One region of the Amycolatopsis sp. EV170708-02-1 genome, then DNA from elsewhere that is predicted to be linked to it. Evidence: riboswitches for the same ligand, from Rfam matches in the RefSeq annotation. Region 1 holds a riboswitch; each other region holds the start of a gene.
The links. A riboswitch is a leader RNA that binds a small molecule or an ion and turns the genes downstream of it on or off. The one in region 1 is predicted to bind S-adenosylmethionine.

Region 1 (5,358 bases):
GTCCATAATGGACCGGACTCGCGCGTCAGCGGCCCACTCGTGCTCCGCGCCATAACGCTCCAGCACGACATCTCCGACCGTACTGCCGGCGGGGAGCTCGGTCCGCTGGGTGACCACGGCCATCCGCAAGCCACGGACCTGACTGACACGTCCCGTATCCGGCTCGCTGATCCCAGCGAGCACCTCCAGCAGCGTCGTCTTCCCACCCCCGTTGAGGCCGACGACACCGATACGCTGCCCCTCCGCCACACCGAGCGAAACACCGTCGAGCAGCGGGCGCACCCCGAAGGACTTGCTCACCGACTCCAGGTTGACCAAGTTGGCCATGCCTCAGCCGATCCTTTCCACAAAGCTTGCACCACAACGAATTAGTCGATGTCCATTTCGGACACCCTCAGGCGTGCACCCGCGGCGGCGACGGCCGCGGCGCGTCATCGCCGCCGACCAGCCGGGCTCCGGGCACCGGCCCGTGCGCGACCCGCACCGTGCGGCAGACACCCGCACCGGACAGCTCCGCGGCGACCTCGACGGCCGACTGGGCATCCGCGCACAGGAAGGCGCAGGTCGGCCCGGATCCGGAGACGGTGCCGGCGAGCGCACCCGCGTTGACCCCCGCCCGCAAGGTGCGACGCAGCCCCGGCCGCAACGAAACGGCCGCCGCCTGCAGGTCGTTGCCGAGAAGCAGCGCCAGCTGCCGCGGGTCGCCGGACGCCAGCGCCTCGACCACCGGAGTGTGCGAACCGATCCGCGGCGGGCTGCCCTCCTCCCGCAACCTGTCCAGCTCGCCGAACACCCTCGGAGTCGAAAGACCACGCTGGTCGAAGGCCAGGACCCAATGGAAGGTGTGCCGCGACAAGACCGGCACCAGCTGCTCACCTCGGCCGGTCCCCAACGCCGTCCCGCCGTAGAGCGCGAACGGGACATCGCTGCCGAGCTTCGCGGCGATCCCCGCCAGTTCGTCTCGGGAGATGTCGAGCTTCCAAAGCGACGCGAGTCCCACCAGGGTCGCGGCCGCGTCGGCGCTGCCGCCGGCCATGCCGCCCGCTACCGGGATGCCTTTGCGCAGTACTACCCTGACCTTGGACTCGCCGTCCGCCTTGCCGACGTGGGCCGCCAGTGCCTGCGCCGCCTTCCAGGCGAGGTTGTTGGCCCCTGTCGGTACGGAGCCCTCGCCTTCGCCGTAGACCTCGACGCCGGGGTCCTCGGTGACCGCGACGGTCACCTCGTCGGTCAAGGAAAGCGCCTGGAACACGGTCACCAGTTCGTGGTAGCCATCCGGGCGTACGTCACCGACCGACAGGTGCAGGTTGACCTTGGCGGGAACCCTGACGATTACTGGGGGCGGTACGACGGCGAGCACCCGTCAAGCCTACGTGGCCGCTCCGCCTGCGCTGTCACCAGGAGAAAAGAGAACAGGGCGAGTCGGACACGAACGGGCCGCCCGGGACCGATTTCGTCCTGAGCGGCCCGTTCGTGGAGGAATCAGGCGGCGACACCCTGCGGTCCGCGGACCGGGTGGGTCACGTGGCCGCCACGTTCGGCGATCCAGGCGAGCGCGGCGTCCGCGCGCTCACCGCGCACACCGAGGCGGAACCGGCCGACCGGCGTGTCGCCGATCCGGGTCAGGCCGCCCCCGATCGTCGCGAGCTCGACGTCGAAGCGACCGGCAGCCTCCGGAAGCAACGCGCCGACCGAAGCGAAGCCGACGAGCACGACGTCCACCGCGCGGTCGTACTTCGAGGCCTGCGCCCGCCCGGTCTCGATCGCGGGAAGAAGCGCCTGCGCGGTCCGGCTGTTCGGGTCGGAGACCAGGTCGAGCACGGTTCCGCGTTCGATGATCGCGCCCGCCTCCAGAACCGCGACGTCATCGCAGACACGGCGAACCACGCCGGCGTCGGGAGTGGTGAGCAGCACGGTGACTCCGAGCTCGGCACGTGCCCGGTCGAGCACGGTCAGGACCGCTCCGGACTCCTCGGCCTGCACACCCGCGGTCGGGTCGTCGGCCAAGAGCACGGACGGCCCGGCGGCCAGCGCCTTGGCGATGGCCACTCGGCGAAGCTGCCCCTCGGAAAGGTCCCCGGCCGCTGTCCGGCCCGGGGGTGAGCCCGACCAGATCGAGCAGGTTACCGACCCGGTTGCGACGCTGCGGCCCGTCGAGACCGAGCTGTTCGAGCGGCGAAGCGATGTTGCCGGCGATGGTGCGCTCGGCGAGCAATTCCGGTTTGGTGCTCACGACACCGACCTGCCGCCGGATTTCGCGCAGACGGCGTCCGTCGAGGGTTCCCGTGTTGAGGCCGTCGAGGCGGACGACGCCGCGGTCGGGACGCTCCTGAAGGCCGATGCACCGGGCGAGGGTCGACTTGCCGGAGCCGGCCGGGCCGACGACCCCGAACAGCGAGCCCGCTTGGATGTCCACGCTCACATCGCGCAGCGCGACGACGGGATTTCCGTTGAGGGGAAAGGATTTGGACAGGTTTTCGACAGTGATCACGAGAGGCTCCATGCGAATGGGGCGCCGCATCTTTCGAGCGCGCCGACCGTCACCGAGTAGCCGTCCGGAAACGGACGGGTTTCAGAGGTAAGGGAGAAGGACTCAGGCAGTAACGGTGGAGCGTCGACACGCACTTACCGTGCGGCGACCTTCATCGACGACACGTCGCCTGGTCAGCAGGAGCGGGTGGGTGACCCTGTTCATTAGGCACAGCCTCCATCGGTCCTGGCTGTAGCACCTGCCCTGTGGAGGGTGGTTGCTGCGACTTCGGCGAGCCAGGTCTCTCAGTCGCTCGGGATGGCTCACTGAGTAAAACCGATCCCACTGGATGAAAGCAAGCGCGTAGGCGCAGATCACACGTCTGGTCGCGTCCATTATACAGGATGCGCTGTCCACATATTGGAACACAGGCAGGCGTCTCCGACTTGCTTCAGGCGCGCTACCTGCTAAGACAATGCCGGCCTATACAGCTTGAGAAGAAGACTTACGCACTCGTGCTGACCTAGCCACGACGACGTCCACGCGGTGCCGGTCACACCTGGGGCGGGCGGTCAACCGGCGGCCGCCGCGATCCGCGCGAACTGGTGAACATCCAACTGCTCACCGCGGGTCTTGGGGTCGATACCCGCCTTCTCGAGCAACTCCCCCGCTCGTTCGGCGGAACCGGCCCATGACGCCAACGCGGCGCGCAAAGTCTTCCGCCGTTGGGAGAAGGCGGCGTCGACCACCGCGAACAATCGTTCCCGGTCCACCGGCGACACCACGTCACCCCGCTCGAAAGCGACCAGCGCGGAGTCCACGTTCGGAACAGGCCAGAACACCGCCCGAGGCACCGCGGCGACCTTGCGTGCCTTTCCGTACCACGCGAGCTTGACGCTTGGCACGCCATAGGTCCGGCTCCCGGGGCCGGCCGCCATCCGGTCCGCGACCTCGGTCTGGACCATCACGAGGCCACTGGTCAGCGACGGCAGCTCGGCAAGCAGGTGCAGAACGACCGGAACCGCGACGTTGTACGGCAGATTCGCGACGAGCGCAGTCGGACGCGCGGGCAGGTCGTCCGCCGTGATCCGCAACGCGTCCGCGCCGACGACCGTCAGCCGTTCGGCCCCACCCCGTTCGGCCACGGTGTTCGGCAATCGCCCCGCCAGCACGGGATCGATTTCGACCGCGACGACCTCGGCGCCGGTCGCGAGCAGGCCGAGGGTCAGCGAGCCGAGGCCCGGCCCGACCTCCAGCACGACGTCGCCTTCGCCGACCCTCGAAAGGTCGACGATGCGTCGCACGGTGTTGGGATCGTGCACGAAATTCTGGCCGAGCTTCTTGGTCGGACGTACGTCCAGCTCGGCCGCCAGCGCCCTGATCTCCGCAGGACCGAGCAGTTCAGTCACCCGACGATCGTAACCAGCGCCGGTAGGCCACGATTGGCCGGTGGACGACGTCGTACTCGAAGGCGAGAAAGTCCGGCTGCGCGACTGGAGGCCAAGCGACCTCCGGCCGCTTCGCGAACTACTCGACCCAACGCGGCCATGGCACGAGACGAACGGGCCCTACTTCGGCACCCCGACAGCGGCGGCCGCCGACTCGACGGCACGCGAGCTCACCAACTCCAAGGCCGAGCCCGCCGATCCCCGCACCAGCCTCGCCGTATGCGACCTGAGGGACGGCAGGTTGATCGGCAGGGTCAGCTGGTACTGGGAAAGCAGGCAGACCGACTGGCGGCGAATGGGGTTGGTGATCTACGACGAGCAGTACTGGGGCGGCGGGTACGGCACGGACGCCCTGCACCTGTGGACGACCTACCTGTTCGCTCGCACCGACACACTCCGCCTGGACTTCGCCACGTTTTCGGGGAACCCAGGGATGATCGCCGTCGGCCGGCGGCTGGGATTCGTCGAGGAAGGCCGGTTCCGACGCGCTCGACGCTGGTCCGGGGGCGTGCACGACGCCGTCGTCTACGGGGTGCTCCGCGAGGAGTGGGACCAGCTGAGCCACTCGAGCACGGAGCCGTGATTCCGCCCCCACCATCCGTATGGCGTTTTCGAACCGACACGTATCCCACTCCCGTGTGATCGGCGCAGGTCAGCGCAGCCGGAGCGTAATGATCATCCACCCGATCGATACCGTGCATTCGTTCGAATCTGCCTCGACAATCGAGGGATGACCAGCACAAATATCCCCAAGGCCTTCCCGCTCAACCTGCCGGAAGGTGACGCCGAACTGCTCCTCGACGAGTTGCAGACGCGGCTACGCGAAGGGCGACGTCTGTTCGCCGAAGTCGGCCAGATCCTGGCCGAGATCGAGTCACGTGGTGTCCGGGACCTCTACGGATACAACTCGATCGCCGTCTTTTACGAGCATGTGGCTCGAGTACCTCGAGCGGAGGCTCAGAAAGTGACCGGCAGAGCGCTCGCGCTCAATTCGAGACGGGCGCGCGACGGCACGTCGATCGACCCCGTCGCGCCATTGACCGGTGTGTCGGCCGGCACCGGCGCGTTGGCCGAGGCCGGTATCGACCGGATCGTCACTGTCATGAAGAGGCTGCCGGACCACCTCGACGCGGACGAACGACTCGAGGCCGAAAGGGGCCTGGTCGAACTCGCGGGTGTCGCGAGACCGCGTGACGTCACGATGGCAGGCACCGACCTGCTCGCGCGACACGACCCGGACGGGAAGCCCAAAGAGGACCCCGGGCCGAAACGTCAGCGAAGCGAATTCTGGTTGCGCCAGAAACGGACCGGCCGCTGGGACATGCGCGGAGATCTCGATCCCGAGACAGGCGCCCGTCTGAACGCACTCCTGGTGCCGCGTGCGTATCCGGCTCCCGGCGAAGAAGCCGACGACCGTGCTCCGGCGGAGAGACGCGGCGA
Region 2 (5,358 bases), 3.7 Mb from region 1:
TCGCGGGCGCGACGAGGCTCACCGGGGCGACCTGGAGGGCATAGAGCACCAGCAGGTAGGCGACCGGCGAGAGCACGCCGACGATGACGACCTCACGTTTGTGCTCGCGCCAGAGCCACGAGACCTCCTCGCGGTCCTTCAACGCATACGGCGCCATGAGCAGGCTCTGCACGATCGCGCCGGTTCCGAAGTACACGATCGGCGGGACACCGAGGCCCGTGACCGAATGCGCGTCCCACAGCGTGTAGGCGGCGATCGTGAGGCCGGTCAGCAGGCCGTAGACCAGGCCTTTTCGTCGAGCGACACGATCGGCGGCGCCGACGTGGGCCGGTGCTCGCCCGGTGCCGATCACCAGCACCCCGGCGACCACGAGGAACGCGCCCACCAGGCCGAGGATCCCGGCCGCTCGCCGAGCACCACGACGGCGGCGAGCACCGAGATCAGCGGCCCGGTCCCGCGGGCGACGGGGTAGACGACGGACAGATCTCCGACGGCGTACCCCCGCTGGAGAACGACCCCGTAGGTGACGTGGAACACCGCGGTGACGACTGCGGCGAACAGCCAGGTCCACTGTGGACGTTGTGGTTCCACGGCCAGGGAGACCGCCATGACGGGGACGAGCAGGATCGCGGAAAGGCTGTAGTACGCCCAGACGAACCGGGCTCCGCCACGGCGGATCCGCTTGGCGGCGAGGTTCCAGCCCGCGTGGATGACGGCGGCGATGACGACGAAGGACAGAGCGGTGGCGTTCACAACGGACCTTTCACGTTTTCCGCGCATGCGGAAAACCCGGTCCTCCAGGCTTTTGTCCCGTCAGATGAACGGCGGTGCGTCCGGCTCCGCCGATGGTGCCGCTCGGACCGGTCCCGTCTGCCCTGATTGTGTGTTTTCGCTGAACGGGCAGGCGGCGGAACCCTAGGCACTACGATCTTCACCGTACCGCAAGCACCCCTCCCGAGGCTGCCGCGAGCCGCGCCGGGACGGCTGTTAAGCTTGCCTTTCACCGTCGTGTGGCATTCCGTCATGGAGGAAACCCGCGCCGCTCCCACGAGCACGCAGGGCCGGTCACAGCGCGGCGGTGAAACCACCGAGAGATTCAAGAGGAGCGCCCCCGTGGCCAACATCAAGTCGCAGATCAAGCGCATCACCACCAACGAGAAGGCGCGTCAGCGCAACCAGGCGATCCGGTCCTCGGTGAAGACCGCGATCCGCAAGTTCCGCGAGGCGGCCGACGCCGGCGACAAGGCCAAGGCCCTGGAGCTGCAGAAGGACGCGGCGAAGAAGCTGGACAAGGCCGTGACCAAGGGCGTTCTCCACGCCAACCAGGCCGCCAACAAGAAGTCCGCGCTGGCGAAGCGCGCGAACTCTCTCTGATCGGCTTTCGAAGGGCCCGGCGACGCGAGTCGCCGGGCCCTTCGACGTTTCAGCGGCTTGTGCCGTGAGCGGCGACGACCTCCAGGACGGCACGCTCCAAGGCGTACTCCGGATTGGCCGCGACCCCTTTGACCTCGGCGTTGAGCCGGGCGACCACCCGCATCGCGGTGGCGAGCCCGTCCTGGCCCCAGCCGCGGGCCTGCCCCTGCGCCTTGCGCACCTTCCACGGCGGCATCCCCAGCTCACCCGCCATCTGGTTCGGGTTCCCGCGACCGGCGCCGGACACCCGCGCGATCGTGCGGACGGCGTCGGCGAGCGCGTCCGCGACCAGGACGTGCGGTACGCCCAGCTGCATCGCCCAGCGCAACGACTCCAGCGCCGCCGCCTTGTCACCGGCCACGGCCTTCTCGGCGACGGCGAAACCGTTCACATCCGCGCGGCCACGGTGGTAGCGCCGGACCGCCTGCTCGTCGACCGTTCCGCCGGCGTCCGCGACCAGCTGGGTCGCCGCCGACGACAGCTCCCGCAGATCCGACCCGACGGCGTCGATCAACGCGAGCACGGCCGCACCGTCGATCTTCCCGCCGACGCGGCGGACCTCGTTGCGGACAAAGGATTCCCGCTCGGCGGCCTTGGTCAGCTTCGGGCACTCGACGACCTCCGCGCCTGCCTTTTTCAAGGCGGCGGGGAGCCCTTTCGCGGCCTTGCTCCGGCCACCTCCGCTGTGCACGACGACGAGCACGATGCCGTCGGCGGGCGCCTTGACGTAGGCCATCACCCCGTCGGCGAGCTCCTGCGAGATGTCGTGCGCGGACTCGAGGACGATCACCCTGCCCTCGGCGAACAGCGAAGGGCTGACCATTTCCGCGAGCGCCGGGACTGTGAGGTCCGACACCCGGATCCGGGTGAGATCCGCCGTCGGATCGGCCGCTTTGGCCGCGTCCGAAGCGCTGCGGACCGCACGTTCGATCAGCAGCTCTTCCTCACCGAGAACCAGGACCAGCGGCGATGGGGCGGAAGCTTGCGTCGTCACGGTGACGATCCTGCCACTCCTCCTCTCGTGTGCTTTGTCCGGTGATGTGTTCCGGGCACGGTGGCCCCACCTGAGGCTCATGTCGTACGGTGTTGGCGAGGCGACGCGATGACACGCGTGCCGACAATCGAATACCGCTCATCCAGAGGGGCAGAGGGAACGGCCCGATGAAGCCCCGGCAACCGGCGTCAGCCTGTCATCCCGCGATCGCGGGGTAGCTGACGAACACGGTGCCAATTCCGGCCCGCCACGGCGGGGCAGATGAGGAAAGGAACCTCGCGATGACCGCAACCCTCGGCACGACCTCCACCACCAAGACCCCGGATCTCGGACCGGCCGTCGAACTGGTGTCGAAGGAAGAGGGACACCGGCAGCCGCTCGCCCCCGAATTCGTTTCCGCCGAGGACTTCTCGCCGCTCGAGGTCGCCTACGACTTCGGCCGTGTGCGCCGCGAGGACATCGAAGCCGGACCGAAGAACATCTGGCGCTACAAGAAGCTCCTTCCCGTTCCGTCGAACGTCGAAGAGATCCCCAACACCGAACCCGGCGCCACCCGCCTCATCCAGGCCGACAGGCTCGCGAAAGCCTTGGGCGTCAAGAAGGTCTGGGTCAAGGACGACACCGGGAACCCCACCCACTCGTTCAAGGACCGCGTGGTCGCCGTCGCACTGGCCGCCGCACGCGAGTTCGGGTTCGACGTGCTGGCCTGTCCGTCGACCGGCAACCTGGCCAACGCCGTCGCCGCCGCGGCGGCCCGCGCCGGCTGGCGGTCGGTCGTGCTGATCCCGAAGACCCTCGAGCGGGCCAAGATCCTCACCACCGCCGTGTACGACGGAGACCTGATCGCGGTCGACGGCAACTACGACGACGTGAACCGGCTCGCCACCCAGCTCGCCGCTGAGCAGGAAAGCTGGGCGTTCGTCAACGTGAACGTCCGGCCCTACTACTCGGAAGGCTCCAAGACGCTGGCCTTCGAGGTCGCCGAACAGCTCGGCTGGCGGCTTCCCTCCCAGATCGTGGTGCCGATCGCCTCCGGTTCCCAGCTCACCAAGGTGGACAAGGGTTTCCGTGAGTTCGGCCAGCTCGGGCTCGTCGACGAGACGCCGTACAAGGTGTTCGGCGCGCAGGCCACCGGCTGCTCCCCCGTCTCGGCGGCCTTCCGCGCCGGGCACGACGTCGTCCAGCCGGTCAAGCCGGACACGATCGCCCGGTCGCTGGCGATCGGCAACCCGGCCGACGGCCCCTACGTCCTCGACGTGGTCAACCGCACCGGCGGTGCGATCGAAGACGTCACCGACGAAGAGGTCGTCGAGGGCATCAGGCTGCTCGCCCGCACCGAGGGCATCTTCACCGAGACCGCGGGCGGGGTCACCGTCGCGACGGCCAAGAAGCTCATCGAGACCGGCAAGCTCAACCCGGACGAAGAGATCGTCCTGCTGATCACCGGGGACGGCCTCAAGACCCTTGACGCCGTCGAAGACAAGATCGGCCCGAAGGCCACCGTCAGCGCCTCGGCCGACGCGGTCCGCGAGGCTCTGGGGATCTGAGGGGCTCGGGGCATCCGAGTTCCCCGCCGGCCCGCCTCAGGAACGAGGCGGGCCGCGGGGCTCACCCCGGCGTACCAGGGCGAGGCCTCGCGCGTCGGCGACCACCGCGGTGTCGCCGTCCGTGTCCGTCCTGGCGACCGACGCACCGACGGCCACCAGGCTGTCCAAAGTGGACTTGTTCGGATGACCGTAGGTGTTTCCGGCGCCGACGCTCACCAATGCGGCACGTGGCGCGACGGCGTTGAGGAAATCCGGTGCCGTGTAACGACTTCCGTGGTGCGGGACCTTGAGGATCTCGGCGCGCAGATCGGCGCCCTCGGCCATCAGGTCCGCCTGCGCGGCGAGCTCGATGTCGCCTGTCAGGAGTAACCGGCCCGCCGGGGTTCCCGCGCGCAGGACGACGGAACCGTTGTTGATCACCGTGCCGTCCTGTTCCCGAATCGAGCGCCGGCTGACATAGCGCGGTCCCAGTACGTCTAGTGACAACGCCTGCCACTCCAGCCGCTGTCCGATCTCCAGCTCCAGCAAGGGAATCCCGCGGCGTGCCGTCTCGTCCGCGACCTGCTGCCACGCCCAGGCGGGAGCCCGGCCCGGGCCGACGGCGACCGCTCCGACCGACCGGCCGTCGAAGACGGATCCGAGACCGCCGATGTGGTCGGCGTGCAGATGACTCAGCACGATCAGCGGCACGCGGTCCACGCCGAGCCTGCTCAGGCATTCGTCCACCGGCCCCGGTTCCGGCCCGGTGTCGACCAGGATCGCCCTCCCCTGCTCGCCCGTGGCGAGGACGACGGCATCGCCTTGTCCGACGTCACAGGCAACGGCGTGCCAGGCCGACGGCGGCCATGCCGGTGCCAGCACCCGCACCGGTACGAAGACGACCAGCCCGGTGGCCAACGCGATGGCCAGCAGGATCCTGCCGTGCCGCAACCGGATGACGACGAGCAATACGGCGAGCAGCCCGGCCGCCAGAAGCCCGCCCCACCAGCCGTCCGGCCAGTCCACGACCGCTCCCGGCGCCCGGGCGCCGTGGCGGGCCACGGTGATGAGCCAGCTCGCCTCGGGTTCGGTCAGGCGGATCAGCAGTCTGCCCGCCGACGGCCACCACGGTCCGACGGCGGTGGCGAGCACGCCGAACACGGTGGCCGGCGCGACCACCGGCGCGGCGAGCACGTTGGTCAGCACCGAGACGAGGCTGACCGATCCCGCCATGCCCGCGATGACCGGCGCCGTCATCACGAACGCGGCCAGCGGGATGGCCAGCCCCTCGGCGTAGCCGGCCGGAACACCGCGTCCGACCAGCCACTCCGCCCACCTCGGCGCCAGCAGTACGAGCCCGGCGGTGGCGAGCACCGACAGCGCGAACCCGAAGTCGGCGGCCATCGCGGGATCGGCCACCACCAG
Region 3 (5,358 bases), 2.9 Mb from region 1:
AGCGCGAGCACCCAGGTCAGGCCGGTCGCCATCGAGAAGGCGGCACCGGGGTTGCGCACCAGCTGGAAGTACACGAGCCCGCCGAGGAACTCGACCGGCTGCCTGCCCTCCAGCGTGGACACGGCGATCTGCTTGGTGAGGAGGTCGATCCCCCACAGCACCGCGGCGACGACGAACACCACGGCGACGCGCTTCTTGGGCAGCGGCGGCGACGGTGGCGCGGTTTCGGGCTCTGTGCTCACTCCCCCATTGTCCACTGAGCGTGTTCAGGCCTCCCCTTCGGCCTGCTCAGCAGGGCCGCGAACGCTCCGGCGAGCGCGACCAGCGACGAAAGCACCAGCGCGAGCTGTCCCTGCGCGAGCACGACCGCGCAGAGCGCGAACGCCACGGCCACGATCAGCACCAGCACGCTGCGGTCCAGCCAGGCCAGCAGGACCAGGCCAAGCGTCAGCAGGAGCGCGCTCCGGGTGTCGCCGTCGAGGTCGAACTCCCAGTAGCCGACCAGATCGGCCAGCGCGATGGCGACCAGTACGCCGAGCGCGATCGCGACGACCTTCCACCACCGCATGGTCTTCGTCCGAAGGGCGTAGAACAGCACCGTGCCGAGGTAGACCGCGAAGACGGCGAACAGCCAGTTGTCCATCCTGCCGATGGCGCCGGCCGAAACCGCGGTCAGGGGCGTCCCCACGCTCTGGACGGAGCCGAACATGCCGCCGTCCCCGTAAGGCACGTAGGCGAACCACCCCTCGGACCGGCGCGTGCCGACGGACAAGGCCACCACGGCCAGCTGGGCGAATCCCAGCAACGCCAGCGGAAACCAGTAACGCGGTCGCTCGTTCCCCATGCGGGGTGAGGGTAGTGGCTCAGGCGCAGAACGGAGGCAGTTCGCGCGGATCGTTCTCCGGCACCCAGCGGCCTTCCGGCTTCTCGTACTGCCAGCGCGCGCCGCGGGCGACGATCTGGCGCAGCGCCAGCACGATCCGGTCCACGTGTTCGGTGGTGCTGCCGAGGCCGAGGCTGACGCGCACGGCCTGCTGGCCCGTCGAACCGGCGACGGCGATCAGCCGCTTGGTCGCCACGTGCGCGCAGAAAGCGCCGTCCCGCACGCCGATGCCGTACTCCGCGGAAAGGACCGCGGCCAGCCAGCCGGGGTCGAAACCGTCGACGACGAAGCTGAGCGTGCCGACGCGGTCGACAGGCGCGTCGAACAACCGCAGTTCGGCGAATCCGGGGATGGCGGCGAGGCCGCGACGCAGCCGCGCGAGCAGTTCCTCTTCGTGGGCGACGATGCCGTCCCAGGTCGCGGCCAGCGTCTCGCAGGCGACACCCAGCGCGTAGACGCCGACGGTGTTGGGGGAACCGGCTTCGTGCCGCTCGGCACCGGAATTCCAGACCACACCGAGGTTTTCGGAGTCACGGGTGACGAGTTTCGTCGCGCCGCCGCCGGCGAGGTACGGCTGGGCCGCACGCAGCCAGTCGGCGCGGCCGATCAGCGCGCCGGCGCCGAACGGCGCGTACAGCTTGTGGCCGGACAGCGCGACGTAGTCGACGTCCAGTTCGCGCACCGAGATCTTCCGGTGCGGCGCGAGCTGCGCCGCGTCGAGCGCGATCCGGGCGCCGTGCCGACGTGCCACGGCCGCGATCTCCTTGACCGGCAACAGTTCCCCGGTCACGTTGGAGGCACCGGTGAGGACGACCAGCCGCGGGCCCTGCGGGCAGTCGGCGAGCGCTTCGTCCACAGCGGACACCGCGGCGAGGCGGGTGCGCGGCGTCTCGACGCGGCGGACGTTCGGACCCTTCCACGGCAGCAGCGCGGCGTGGTGCTCGGTGTCGAACACGACGACCGACGTGTGCTTCGGCAGGCTGCGCGCGAGAAGGTTGAAGGAATCGGTGGTGTTGCGAGTGAACACGACGGTGTCGGTCGATCGCGCGTCGACGAAGTCCCGCAGGATTCCGCGCGTGCGCTCGTAAAGCTTGGTCGAAACCTGCGAGGCGAACCCGGCCCCGCGGTGCACGCTGGCGTACCAGGGCAGGAATTCGTCGACCGCGGCCCGCACCTTGTCCAGACAGGGGGCGCTCGCCGCGTGATCGAGGTTGGCGTAGCCGATGTCTCCGCCGGTGACCAGCGGAACCCGCAGATCGGCGCAGGCGACGGTCGGGATTTCGTGCGTGGCAACGGTTTCAGCGGAAACACCGGTGCGTTCGAGAGCGAGGGTCATCGTCATCCTCCGGGCCAGGGGACCCGGCGAGGATCCCGCGCTTGCCCGTCGCACCGCGCGACGAGCCAGGTCCTCACCCGGGGCACCCCACCGCGGAAGGAGGGTTGCCGGTCAGCTAGCCGGGGCTTGACGCTGACACTCGTGACCTACGGACGAAGTTAGCGGATGGGCGGGCGATCGAGCCAGCCCTCGTCCGCATCTTGAGACGCCGCTCACGTCGTCCGCGAGCGGGGATAACCGCTGCCCGGCGCCGCGCCGCGCCGGGCAACGGCAGGTCAGACCCGGAATCGGCCGGGCAGCGGGACGGTCGCGCGGGAGGAGACCTCGGTCGCGGTACCCGAGTACTGATCGGTGCCCGCGGTGAACTGCCAGCCGCCGAAGGTCTTGCCGTCGACGGCTTCGCCGTAGGCCTCGGCGACCTTGGTCGAGACCTCGTCGTAGGACAGGCCGTTCCAGTTGCCCGCGCCGACCCCGAAGTCGCGCGAGTCGCCGCCCTGGGCGGCGGCCGTGGGCAGGGTCCACAGGGTGAAGTGCACGTGGGCGCCGGTGCTGCTGCCGCCGCAGGGCAGCGCGTTGCCGGTGCGGCCGAGGGCGTCGCCCGGGGCGACCTTCTGGCCGTCGGTGACCGAAATGTTCTCCATGTGGTAGTACCCGGTGCGCCAGCCGCCGTCGTGGTCGACGGTCACCCAGTCGCCGCCGGAGCAGTGCTGGATCCGCACCGTGCCCGCCAGCGGGGCGCGGACGGTCTTGTCGCCCGGGCTGAAGTCGATGGCGTTCTTCACCCCGGACGTGCCGTTGTCCGAGTGGATCCCCGCCGAGTAGACGGACTGGCCCGTGTCGAAAGGCAGCCCGAAGGCGGGAAAAGCGCCGGCCGCAGTAGCCGTCGGGGCGGCGATAACCACTCCGACGAGTGCCAGAGTGGCCCCCAGGCCAGCGAACCGCGCAGGAAGTTTCGTCACCGTGCGTACTCCTTACCCCGTGACACTCACCCATTCGATGGAGTCGATTGCGGGGAAAGTAATCCAAAAGGAGTACAAATGGGAAGAAGTTTCTGAGATCACCCGACGAACAGCTGGTGCCGGTTCGTGACCTACTGGCCGGATTCGCCCTTCCACCTGGCGAGGCGGCCCGCGCGGTCGACGGCCCGCAGGCGTCGTTCGGCCGCGTCACGGGCTTCGGCGGTGGTCACGACGAGTAACTGGTCGCGCTCCTGAAGCCGGGTGTTCTTGTTCGGCGTGAAGCCGGACCCATCGCGGACGAGGAGGCTGATCGTCGCTCCCACCGGCAGCCGCAGTTCGGCCAGGTACACGCCGTGCATCTTCGATCCGGTGTTGATCCGGACCTGCAGGAGTTCCGCGCCCATCTCGTCGAGCGGCGCAGAGTCGACGTCGATCTCGTGCGCTTCGGCGTGCTGGGCCAGCCCGAGCGCTCGCGCGAGCGGGGTCAGCGTCGCCCCTTGGAGCAGCGTCAGCACGATGACCAGCACGAACACCGCATCGACCAGCTCTTGCGCGCCGGGCACCCCGGACGACAGCGGGATCAGCGCCAGCACGATCGGGACCGCTCCGCGCAGCCCCGCCCACGACAGGAACACCTGTTCTCGCCAAGGGATCTTGAACGGCAGCGCGGACAGGAGCACCGACAGCGGACGGGCGAGCAACAACACGACCGCGCCCGCGACCAGGCCCTGGACCAGGCTCTCGAAGATCCTGCTCGGCGAGGCGAACAGGCCCAGCAGCACGAACAGGCCGATCTGCGCGAGCCAGCCGAGCCCTTCGGCGAAGGAGAGCGTGTCCGAGCGGTGCGGCAGCTTCGAGTTGCCCAGCACCAGGGCCGCGACGTAGGTGGCGAGCAGCCCCGACGCGTGGGCGAGCTGCCCGCTCGAATACGCCACGACGCACACCGCGACGGTGGCCAGCGGGTACAGACCGGTGGCGGGAAGCGCCGCCCGGCGCAGCGCGAACGCCCCGCCCCAGCCGAAGGCCAGGCCGATCACCAGCCCGGCGGCGAGTTCGTAGACCACCAGCAGCGGCAGCGACCAGTCGACGGTCGCCCCCTCGGCGAGGACGACGACGGCGATGTAGGCCGGGGCGTCGTTGATCCCGGACTCGATCTCCAGCGCGCCCACGAGCCGCTTCCCGATCCCCGCCGATCTCAGCACGGAGAAGACCGCCGCGGCGTCGGTCGAGGCGAGCACCGCGCCCCACAGCAACGCCATCCGCCAGTCCAGGCCCAGCAACCAGTGCAAAGCCGCGCCGGTGACCGCGATGCTCACCGCGACGGCCACTGTGGACAGTGCGATTCCGATGCCCAGCGAGGGTTTCACGGCCGTCCACCGGGTGGTGAGGCCACCTTCGGACAGGATCATCACCAGCGCGGCGAGGCCGAGCGACTGGGTGAGCTCGGGGTTGTCGTACTGGATGCCGAACCCGGCTTCGCCGAGCAGGACACCCATCCCCAGGTACAGCAGGAGCGAGGGAAGGCCGACCCGGATCGACACCCGGACGGCGATCACGGCGACGAGAAGCACCGCACCACCGGTGCCGAGGATGAGCGGGAGCTGCTCCATGTCGCCTCCCGTTCCGGTCGCCGTGAGGGCTCCAGAATAGTGAGGCGGTGATCGTCACACGTTCGTGTACCGGTCGGAAAGCGCCCGGATAACCTGTGTTACAGACTGTCCATTAGGGACTGCGCAGGGCCACCAGGTCGACACCGAGTTCCGCGAACGGCTTTTCCGCCGCGGGCAGGACCTTCACCGCGCGGTTGCCCTCACGGGACAACCAGCCGGCGCTCACTCCGTGAGACAGTAACGCCGCGGGGACCCGGCCTGCCAAATGATCACGTCGAACCGTCCAATCGAGACAGTCACGCAGCATCGGACGGCGACCGCCGTCGATCTCCACCCCGAACGCGCCGAGCACCTCGCGTCCGCGACCGGTCAGCGTCAGCCCGTCGGCGTCGTCGATCAGCCCGGTGGCGAGCATCCCGTCCCGCAGCGCGACCCCGACCGTCCCGGCGAGGTGGTCGTAGCAGGTCCTGGCGAACTCGAGCCGCTTCGCCCGCACCGAAGACTTCAGCCCCTTTACCGGCCGGTGCTCCGCGTGCTGTGCCAGGTGCTCGATCAGCTCCGCCACCCGGG

Region 2: it holds a riboswitch for S-adenosylmethionine, as region 1 does, so the genes downstream of both, thrC (threonine synthase) here and MJQ72_RS14515 (methionine ABC transporter ATP-binding protein) in region 1, are expected to answer to the same signal.
Region 3: it holds a riboswitch for S-adenosylmethionine, as region 1 does, so the genes downstream of both, MJQ72_RS27230 (aminotransferase class V-fold PLP-dependent enzyme) here and MJQ72_RS14515 (methionine ABC transporter ATP-binding protein) in region 1, are expected to answer to the same signal.

What each region holds. Positions count from the first base shown of each region.
Region 1 covers NZ_CP092497.1:3,115,788-3,121,145, reverse strand. Annotated here, with positions in the region: gene MJQ72_RS14525 (ABC-F family ATP-binding cassette domain-containing protein) at 1-327, opposite strand, end outside; gene MJQ72_RS14520 (4-(cytidine 5'-diphospho)-2-C-methyl-D-erythritol kinase) at 395-1,360, opposite strand; partial or broken gene MJQ72_RS14515 (methionine ABC transporter ATP-binding protein) at 1,483-2,491, opposite strand; SAM riboswitch class I at 2,705-2,795, opposite strand; gene rsmA (16S rRNA (adenine(1518)-N(6)/adenine(1519)-N(6))-dimethyltransferase RsmA) at 3,043-3,879, opposite strand; gene MJQ72_RS14505 (GNAT family N-acetyltransferase) at 3,920-4,501, shown strand; gene MJQ72_RS14500 (DUF222 domain-containing protein) at 4,649-5,358, shown strand, end outside.
Region 2 covers NZ_CP092497.1:6,805,816-6,811,173, forward strand. Annotated here, with positions in the region: partial or broken gene MJQ72_RS30955 (EamA family transporter) at 1-780, opposite strand, end outside; gene rpsT (30S ribosomal protein S20) at 1,114-1,374, shown strand; gene holA (DNA polymerase III subunit delta) at 1,424-2,407, opposite strand; SAM riboswitch class I at 2,543-2,675, shown strand; gene thrC (threonine synthase) at 2,689-3,954, shown strand; gene MJQ72_RS30975 (ComEC/Rec2 family competence protein) at 3,991-5,358, opposite strand, start outside.
Region 3 covers NZ_CP092497.1:6,042,807-6,048,164, forward strand. Annotated here, with positions in the region: gene lspA (signal peptidase II) at 1-242, opposite strand, end outside; gene MJQ72_RS27225 (hypothetical protein) at 239-844, opposite strand; gene MJQ72_RS27230 (aminotransferase class V-fold PLP-dependent enzyme) at 864-2,219, opposite strand; SAM riboswitch class IV at 2,252-2,366, opposite strand; gene MJQ72_RS27235 (M23 family metallopeptidase) at 2,495-3,178, opposite strand; gene MJQ72_RS27240 (potassium/proton antiporter) at 3,310-4,788, opposite strand; gene MJQ72_RS27245 (helix-turn-helix transcriptional regulator) at 4,901-5,358, opposite strand, start outside.